One region of the Nocardia sp. NPDC047648 genome, then DNA from elsewhere that is predicted to be linked to it. Evidence: riboswitches for the same ligand, from Rfam matches in the RefSeq annotation. Region 1 holds a riboswitch; the other holds the start of a gene.
What was found. A riboswitch is a leader RNA that binds a small molecule or an ion and turns the genes downstream of it on or off. The one in region 1 is predicted to bind S-adenosylmethionine.

Region 1 (3,989 bases):
GGTGAAGATGATCCAGGCGTCGTCGCCGGGAGTGGGCAGCGTCGACCAGGTCTGTTCGCGCTGCTGCTCCGCTGCGCGGATGCCCGCGGCCGTGGTCTCGATGCCTTCGGCGGTCACGATCGCGGTGACCTGCGCTTCCCCGAAGACCAGCTGGGCGCGCTCGTCCGGGTCGTCGGCGTCGACCGGCACGTAAGCGGCGCCGGAGTAGAGGACGGCGAGGATGGTCACATAGAGCCCGCGGGTGCCCGACGGCATGCGCACGCCGACCCGATCGCCGGGCCGCACGCCCGCGGTGGCGAGCCGGGCCATGGTGTTCTCGATCTCGACGACCAATTCCAGATAGGACAGCACCACGTGGCCGTCGTCGATGGCGGGGGCGTCGGGATGGGCGAGTGCCGTCGCGGTCAGGATGTCGACGAGCGTCCTGGCCTCCGGTGCGCGATCGCCGCGTGACAACGGGCCCGCCGGCGCGTCGACGTCTGTCTCGAGCATGGTGCTGTGCGCACCTCCCATCGACTTGCCTCACACTTTCCCGTTGTTGTGTCATAGCTGGGTTACCAAAGGGCAAACAGCGCTGTGGCCAGCTGTCCACGGTACCCGGGGTTGTCGTCGCTTGTTGTTCACCGAACCGGATGCCGGATCGGTGGGCGCGATGCGAGTTGTTGCAGGTGGGATCGATATTCGCCGTTCCGGCGGGGCAAAACGCTGGTGGGCGGCTCGCCCGCCGCGTTCGCCGGGAGATCGCTGATCCGAAGGTGTGATTCGGCTCATCGAGCGGTCCGGATCTGGTCCTCGCGAGGGCCGGGACGCCGGTTCGTTCCGGCCGGTCATCGGGGGAGTCGCAGCGGGGCGCGCCGCGATCGGGTTCAGCGGTTCGAGATACGGAGGCGCTCGAGAAGCTGCGCCGATGCGGGAAACGAGCGGGGACCGAGTCGCATCGGCATCGGATCGGGTCGGTGGTAACCGCCGAGCGAACCGAGGCGCGTTCACCCGTGGACAGGCCGGTGCCGAGACGCGAAAGCCCGCGTCGGGCGCGGCTCGCGCGTCGTCGTGGGGGTGCTTGTAATGGCCGACGCGTGGTGGTTATGTCCACGCGGTGCTCGTGGGGACTCGGGTGGAACGTGGTTGACAGTGCCGGGGCGCTTCTGCCACTCTCGGGTCTGGTCATGAGTGCCAGCGCAAAGCCCCGGCTTGCTGGCCGGCAACCCTCCTCCGCGGTGGGGTGCTCCGGGTGACGACCCGGCCGCCGCCCAACCGGGCGCGGCAAGCGCGGACTCGCCGAATCGTTCGGTCGCGAGTCCCTGAGCCGACGGGATTCACGTGATGACTACTGCTGTCGACAACTCCTGTGCCGCACTCGCCCGGGTGTCCGGCGACGAACTGCGCGTGCCGCTGGTGCACGGCGGATCGGCGACCTACGCCAACTTCGACTACGCCGCGAGTGCGCCCGCGTTGGCCCAGGTCACCGACCGGGTGCAGCAGTTGCTGCCGTACTACGCGAGCGTGCACCGCGGCGCCGGCTACGCCTCGCGGATCTCCACCGAGTGCTACGAAGCCGCTCGCGGATCGGTGTCCCGGTTCCTCGACGCCGCCGACGATCAGGTGGTGGTCTTCACCCGCAACACCACCGACTCGCTGAACCTGCTGGCCTCCTGCGTCCCCGGGGACACCGTGGTGCTCGACATCGAGCACCACGCCAACTTCCTGCCGTGGACCAAGCGGGGCAGGCGCGTCGTGCGGGCCGCCGACACGGTCGAGGAGACCATCGGCAGGCTGGTCGCCGAACTGTGCAGCAAGCCGGCCGCATTGCTCGCGGTGACCGGCGCGTCGAACGTGACCGGCGAGGTGCTTCCGCTGGAACGGCTGGCCACCATCGCGCATCAGTGCGGCGCCCGGATCCTGGTGGACGCCGCCCAGTTGGCGCCGCATCGGCGGATCAGCCTGCGGGACACCGCGATCGACTACCTGGCGTTCTCCGGGCATAAGCTCTACGCGCCGTTCGGCGCCGGTGTGCTGGTGGGCAAGCGGGATTGGCTCGACGCGGCGCAGCCCTACCTCGCGGGCGGCGGCGCGGTGCGTGAGGTGCGCAGCGACGCGGCCGAATGGGCGTCCGCTCCGCAGCGGCACGAAGCAGGCTCGCCGAACGTGCTCGGCGCCGCCGCGCTGGCCGCGGCTTGTGACGCGCTCAGCGGGATCGACGCCGAAACCCTTGCCGCGCACGAACACCGGCTCGCCGACCGCCTGCGCGACGGCTTGGCCACGATCCCCGGCGTCCACCTGCTGCGGATCTGGATCGACAGCCCCGATTCCGTCGGCATCGTCGCCTTCACCCTGGACGATTTCGCCCCCGGCCACGTTGCCGCCTATCTCTCCGCCGAACACGGCATCGGTGTGCGCGACGGACGTTTCTGCGCCCACCCCTTGCTCGCCCGGCTCGGCTCGAGCGGCGCACTGCGCGCCAGCATCGGCCTCGGCACCACCTCCGCCGACGTGGACCGCCTGATCGAGGCGATCGCCATCCTCGCGCGAACGGGCCCCACCTGGAACTACGCCGCCGAGAACGGCGTCTGGAACCCCACCCCCGAAACGCGCCCCTTCACCTCCACCGCCCCCACCGGCGCGGCCCCCTGCCTCGTCGGCTGAAACCGCGCTCTTCCCGATCCGCGCAGTCGCGCCTCGTGAGCTGCGGGCGGTGTCTACGCGGCGTAGGCGACGCGGGTCAGTCGCTCAGGGCGATCGGTCGGTAGTAGCGCCCGTTGTAGTACAGCAATGGCGCGGCGGCGGGTTTCTCGTCGGTGTTGTCGTGGACCCGGGTGACCAAGCCGACGACGAAGGTGTGGTCGCCGATGGGGATCAGTTGGTGCACCGTGGCGCGCAACCAGATGGGGGTGCCGTGCAGGACCGGTTCGCCGGTGTCCAAGGTGGTCCACAGGGCGCGGTCGGTGAAGCGCTCCTCCGCGGTCCTGGAGAACCGGTGGGCCAGGTGTTGCTGGTGTTCGCCGAGGAAGTGGATGACGACGGACTCGGCGTCCAGCATGGCGGACAGGCTGGAGGAGGTGTGCGCGATATTGAACGACACCAGCGGCGGGTCCAGTGACAGCGAGGCGAAGGAGGTCGCGGTGAAGCCGACCGGCCCCTGCGGCGAAGTCAGGGTGACGACGGTGACGCCGGCCGGATAGTGGCGCATGGAGGCGCGATACTGCTCCGCGGTGATGCCGCTCAGATCGTCGGGGATCTGTAGTTCCGTCTCGGGCCGTGGTGCGTCGGTCACCTCACGAAACTACGCCCGGACGCCCCGCAGGTGCGGGTGGCATTGATCGCACTCGTGCGGGCACCGGACTCGCCGCGCGGCCGTCGAGTCAGTCGACATCGATCGGAAGACCCGCGGTGATCCGCAGCAATTCCGGGAACGACGTGCGGAAGATGGTGTTCGGATGCCCGCCCGCTGCCCACAGCTCCCGATGGCGCCCCAGCGCGCTGTCCACCCAGGTGGGCAGGTTGGTCGGGTGACCGACCGGTGCGACGCCGCCGATGGGCTGACCGGTCACCTCCCGCACCATCTCCGCGGGGGCGCGGCTCAGCGTCCCGCCCAGGCGCGCGCCGGTCTTCGCCAGATCGACTTGGTGCGCTCCCGAGACCAGCAGCAGCACCGGGTCGTCGTCGAGCAGGAACACCAGTGATTTCGTGATCGCCCCCACGTCCACACCGAGGGCCCGTGCGGCGTCGGCGGCGGTGTGGGTCGGCTCCGGCTGGGCGACGATGAGACCGTGATGGCCCCGGGAGATGAGGGTGTCCGCGACCCGGCAGGCGACCGGTGGCAATGACGACCTGCGCATCTCACCAGGGTAGAGCGATTGCCGTCGGTACGCCGGGCAAGTCGCGCCGCCGGTTCAGTATTCCGGGTAGCCCTCGGCCGGCCCGAGCATCCCGGCGATTCGCTCGCGGGTGACCCGTGCCAGTTCGGCGAGGCAGTGTGACGAGACCGGTTC
Region 2 (3,989 bases), on a different contig from region 1:
ATCGCCCGTACGCTGCGGCGAGCCGGTCACGCCACCGCTCTGGTGGCCGCCGGAGAGCTGGCCCGCACCAGGATGTATCGCGGCGCCGCCGACCTCGACGCGGGCTACACCCGCTGGCTCTGGTCGGCCTACGACGGCACGATCACAGGCGGAGCGGCGGTGGGACTCGTTGCGGCCCTTGCCTATTGGGTACCGCCCGCGGCCGCCGTGCTCGGCAGGGGGGCGGTCCGCCGGACGGGCGCGATCGGCTGGCTCGCCGCCGTCGCCGGGCGCCTGCTGGCCCGCTCGACCGAGACCGGCGGCCCGCTGGGACGCGCGGACGTGCCTGCCGCCTTCGCGCATCCGGTGTCGGTGGCGGCGTATCTGCTGCTGTGGGCGCGTTCGCACCGGGCCCGCCGTCGCGGCACGGCGCACTGGAAGGGGCGTTCGCTCCCAGCGGCGGCGCCGCGCCGCGACAGCTGAATCTCACGGGACCGCGGTGACTCCGACCGTCGGCAGGAAGAAGCAGGACTTGGCGCCGTTCTGCACCGTGCCGAACACCGCGGCGAGAACGGTGCCCTTGCCGGTGTCCACCGGGACCGCCCGCACCCCGCCCATGGGGAGGGCCGCGAAGAGGAAGTCCCGGATCGCCTGCTCGGCCACCGGCCGCTGGTCCGCGGGTACGGCAGCGGGGATCATCGCGCGGGCGATGTCGGCCAGCGGTCCCATGGCGGCCGTTCCGCTGCGTCCGTTGCTCAGATTGAGCCAGGCCACCTGCATTCCGGCGGTGTTCGCCCCGTCCGGCCCGAGGCCGTAGGGCACGAAGGTGAACATGGCTTGCCCGGCCTTGACGGCGCTGAGGTCCAGTCCGGGAAGCTGCACGGTGTTCTTCGGCCACGGCCCGGGTATGGCTCCGGCCACCGCGGGCGCCAGCCCGGCCGTGGTGTTGTCGAGGCAGAACGCCGACGCGCTCGGGTACGCGAACGGCTGGATACCGAGCGCGCGCAGCGCGTCGAGCGCGGTTTGATAGGCGCCGAACAGGTCACCGGGGGCGGCGATCGGCGCGGAGAGATCGGAGAACGCGGGAATCGTGGCATCCGGAGCCGCGAACGCGGCACCCGGCCCGGCAAACGCGAGGGCGACCGAACAGGTCGCGACAGCGGACAATTGGGTCAGACGACGCAAAATGATCACGAAACCTCCTCATCGGCGGAACGATCGAGGGGCACAGTACTCCGGCAAACGGCTCCAACAGCACGGATTGCGTACAGCAATTTCGCGGCGAGTCTCGTTTGCCCGAAATAGGCTTCCGCGTGGCCGACCCGCGTTCCCCAGCCTTGGCGATACCCGTATGCTGCATCGGGCCGCCGTCTTCCGGCGCTGGACGCCCGTCCGCGACGACGCGACAGGTTCACCCCGCCCCTCGGCGAAGCAGCGCACGCCTGGTTACTACAAAGACCCGATCAACTGGCGTGGACAAGGTCTACGCTCACGCTGATTACTTCTCTTGTTCCAGCCTTCCCTTGCTGGGCATCATGATTCGGCTCGCCCCTGACATCGGTTGACAGGGGGTCGGCGCCAACCATCCAGAGCGACCGAGAGACCTGGCTCGTCGACGTCGCAGCAACCCCCCGGCCACCGGGTGCGGGTGCTTCCGCCGGGACCGATGGAGGAACCGAAGTGATCATCGAGGACCCGTCATGAGTGCGTCCACCGCGCCCGCGACCGCCCCGGCGCGCGAACCGGACGCGGCCGGCACACCCCTCCCCGCGCCGGACGCCCCCGAGTACGGCACACCGCCGACCGTGGCCAAGACCCGGCACCCCTGGCGCTGGGTAGTCGGTGCCGTCGCGCTGATCCTGCTCGCCCAGTTCGTGCACGGGCTGGCCACCAACCCCGGGTGGGACTGGCCGACGTTCGCGCAGTACATCACCGCGAAGTCGGTGCTGTCGGCGTTGCGGGTCACCGTGGAGCTGACCGCATGGGGCACGGCGCTGGGCTTTCTGCTCGGCACCGCGCTCGCGGTCGCCCGGCTGTCGAACAATCCGGTGCTGCGGGTGATCTCGTGGGTCTACATCTGGGCGTTCCGTTCGATCCCGCTGATCGTGCAGCTGCTGTTCTGGTTCAACATCGCCTACCTGTACCGGACCGTCTCGATCGGCATCCCGTTCGGGCCCGCGCTGTTCACCTTCGAGGTGAACGGGGTGATCAGCGGTTTCACCGCCGCCGTGATCGGGTTGGCCCTGCATCAGGCGGCGTATTCGGCCGAGATCATCCGGGCCGGGTTCATCGCGGTGGACGCCGGTCAACTGGAAGCCGCCGCCGCGCTGGGGATCCCACGGCTGCGGCAGTTCCGCACGGTGGTGGCGCCGCAGGCCATGCGCTCGATCCTGCCGAACGCGACCAACGAGGTGATCAGCCTGTTCAAGGGCACCTCGATCGTGTCGGTGATGGCGATCGCCGAGCTGTTCTACCAGGTCCAGGTCATCTACGGGCGCAACGGGCGGGTGGTGCCGCTGCTGATGGTCGCGACGGTCTGGTACATCGTGCTCACCACCGTGCTGTCGGTGGCGCAGTACTACATCGAACGCCACTACGCCAAGGGCGCGCACCGCACGCCGCCGCCGACACCGCTGCGACGCGCGTGGCAGAAGCTGCGCGAGGTCGCCGAGGCCGGTCCCGCCGCACCGCGCGGAGCGACCCGATGAGCGCGGCCCCCGCCGTGGAGATCCGCGGCGTCCGGAAATCTTTCGGCGCGCATCCGGTGCTGCGCGGCATCGATCTCACTGTGCGCTCCGGCGAAGTGGTCACCGTGATCGGTCCGTCCGGTTCGGGCAAGTCGACCCTGCTGCGCGTGGTGAACCACCTGGAGTCGCTGGACGCGGGCATCGTGCGCATCGACGGCGAGCTGATCGGCTATCGGCTGCGCCGCGACCGCCTGCACGCGCTGCCCGACCGCGAAGTGCGCAAACAGCGCTCGCGGATCGGCTTCGTCTTCCAGCAGTTCAATCTGTTCCCCCACCTGACCGTGCTCGAGAACGTCACGCTCGCACCGCTTTCCGCGCAGCGACGCGACCGGACGGAGGTGGAGCGCGAGGCGCACCGGCTGCTGGAGCGGGTCGGCATCGGACAGTTGGCCGACGCGTATCCGCGCCGGTTGTCGGGCGGGCAGCAGCAGCGGGTGGCGATCGCGCGGGCGCTGGCGCTGCGGCCGCGCGTGATCCTGTTCGACGAACCCACCTCCGCGCTGGACCCGGAACTGGTCGGCGAGGTGCTCGACGTGATCCGCGATCTCGCGCACGGCGGCACCGCACTGGTGATCGTCACGCACGAGATCGGTTTCGCCCGTGAGGTGGCCGACACGGTGGTGTTCCTCGACGAGGGCGTCATCGTCGAGCAGGGCCCGCCCTCGGCCGTGCTCGACCATCCCGAGCACCCGCGCACCCGCGCCTTCCTTTCCCGAGTCCGCTGATGAACAGGTATCCGATGAAGTTCTCCGCCCTGGTCACCGCCGCCGCGACCGCGGTCGTGCTGCTGGCCACCGGCTGCACCGAACCCGAGGCGGACACCGCCGCGCAGCCCGCCGGTTCGATCACCTTCGACCTCTCCCCCACCCAGTCCGGTCGCGTCCGGACCGCGAAGGTCGATGCCATCGCCGCCGAAGTGCCGCAGGCGATTCGCGATCGCGGCACGCTGGTGGTGACCGGCGCGTCCGGCGCGGCACCGCCGCTGCGGTTCTACGCCACCGACGACAAGACGGTGGTCGGCTCCGAAGTCGACTTCGCCGCACTGATCGCCGACATCCTCGACCTGAAACTCGACGCGCAGGTGGCGGACTGGTCGCAGAACTTCGTCCGGGTGGACTCCGGTGAGGTGGACGCGTTCATCTCCAATGTCACCGTCACCGAGGAACGCAAGGAGAAGTACGACTTCGCGACCTACCGTAAGGACAACGTCGCGCTGGAGGTGCCGATCCAGAGCAAGCTCGAGTACACCGACCGCACGAGCCT

Region 2: it holds a riboswitch for S-adenosylmethionine, as region 1 does, so the genes downstream of both, ABZ803_RS22505 (amino acid ABC transporter permease) here and ABZ803_RS27810 (aminotransferase class V-fold PLP-dependent enzyme) in region 1, are expected to answer to the same signal.

The regions. Positions count from the first base shown of each region.
Region 1 covers NZ_JBEYSX010000015.1:152,486-156,474, forward strand. The annotation lists gene ABZ803_RS27805 (Pls/PosA family non-ribosomal peptide synthetase) at 1-492, opposite strand, end outside; SAM riboswitch class IV at 1,163-1,276, shown strand; gene ABZ803_RS27810 (aminotransferase class V-fold PLP-dependent enzyme) at 1,324-2,643, shown strand; gene ABZ803_RS27815 (flavin reductase family protein) at 2,720-3,271, opposite strand; gene ABZ803_RS27820 (YbaK/EbsC family protein) at 3,360-3,836, opposite strand; gene ABZ803_RS27825 (2-oxo-4-hydroxy-4-carboxy-5-ureidoimidazoline decarboxylase) at 3,891-3,989, opposite strand, start outside.
Region 2 covers NZ_JBEYSX010000011.1:23,939-27,927, reverse strand. The annotation lists gene ABZ803_RS22515 (glycosyltransferase family A protein) at 1-462, shown strand, start outside; gene ABZ803_RS22510 (hypothetical protein) at 466-1,173, opposite strand; SAM riboswitch class I at 1,559-1,652, shown strand; gene ABZ803_RS22505 (amino acid ABC transporter permease) at 1,680-2,687, shown strand; gene ABZ803_RS22500 (amino acid ABC transporter ATP-binding protein) at 2,684-3,451, shown strand; gene ABZ803_RS22495 (ABC transporter substrate-binding protein) at 3,451-3,989, shown strand, end outside.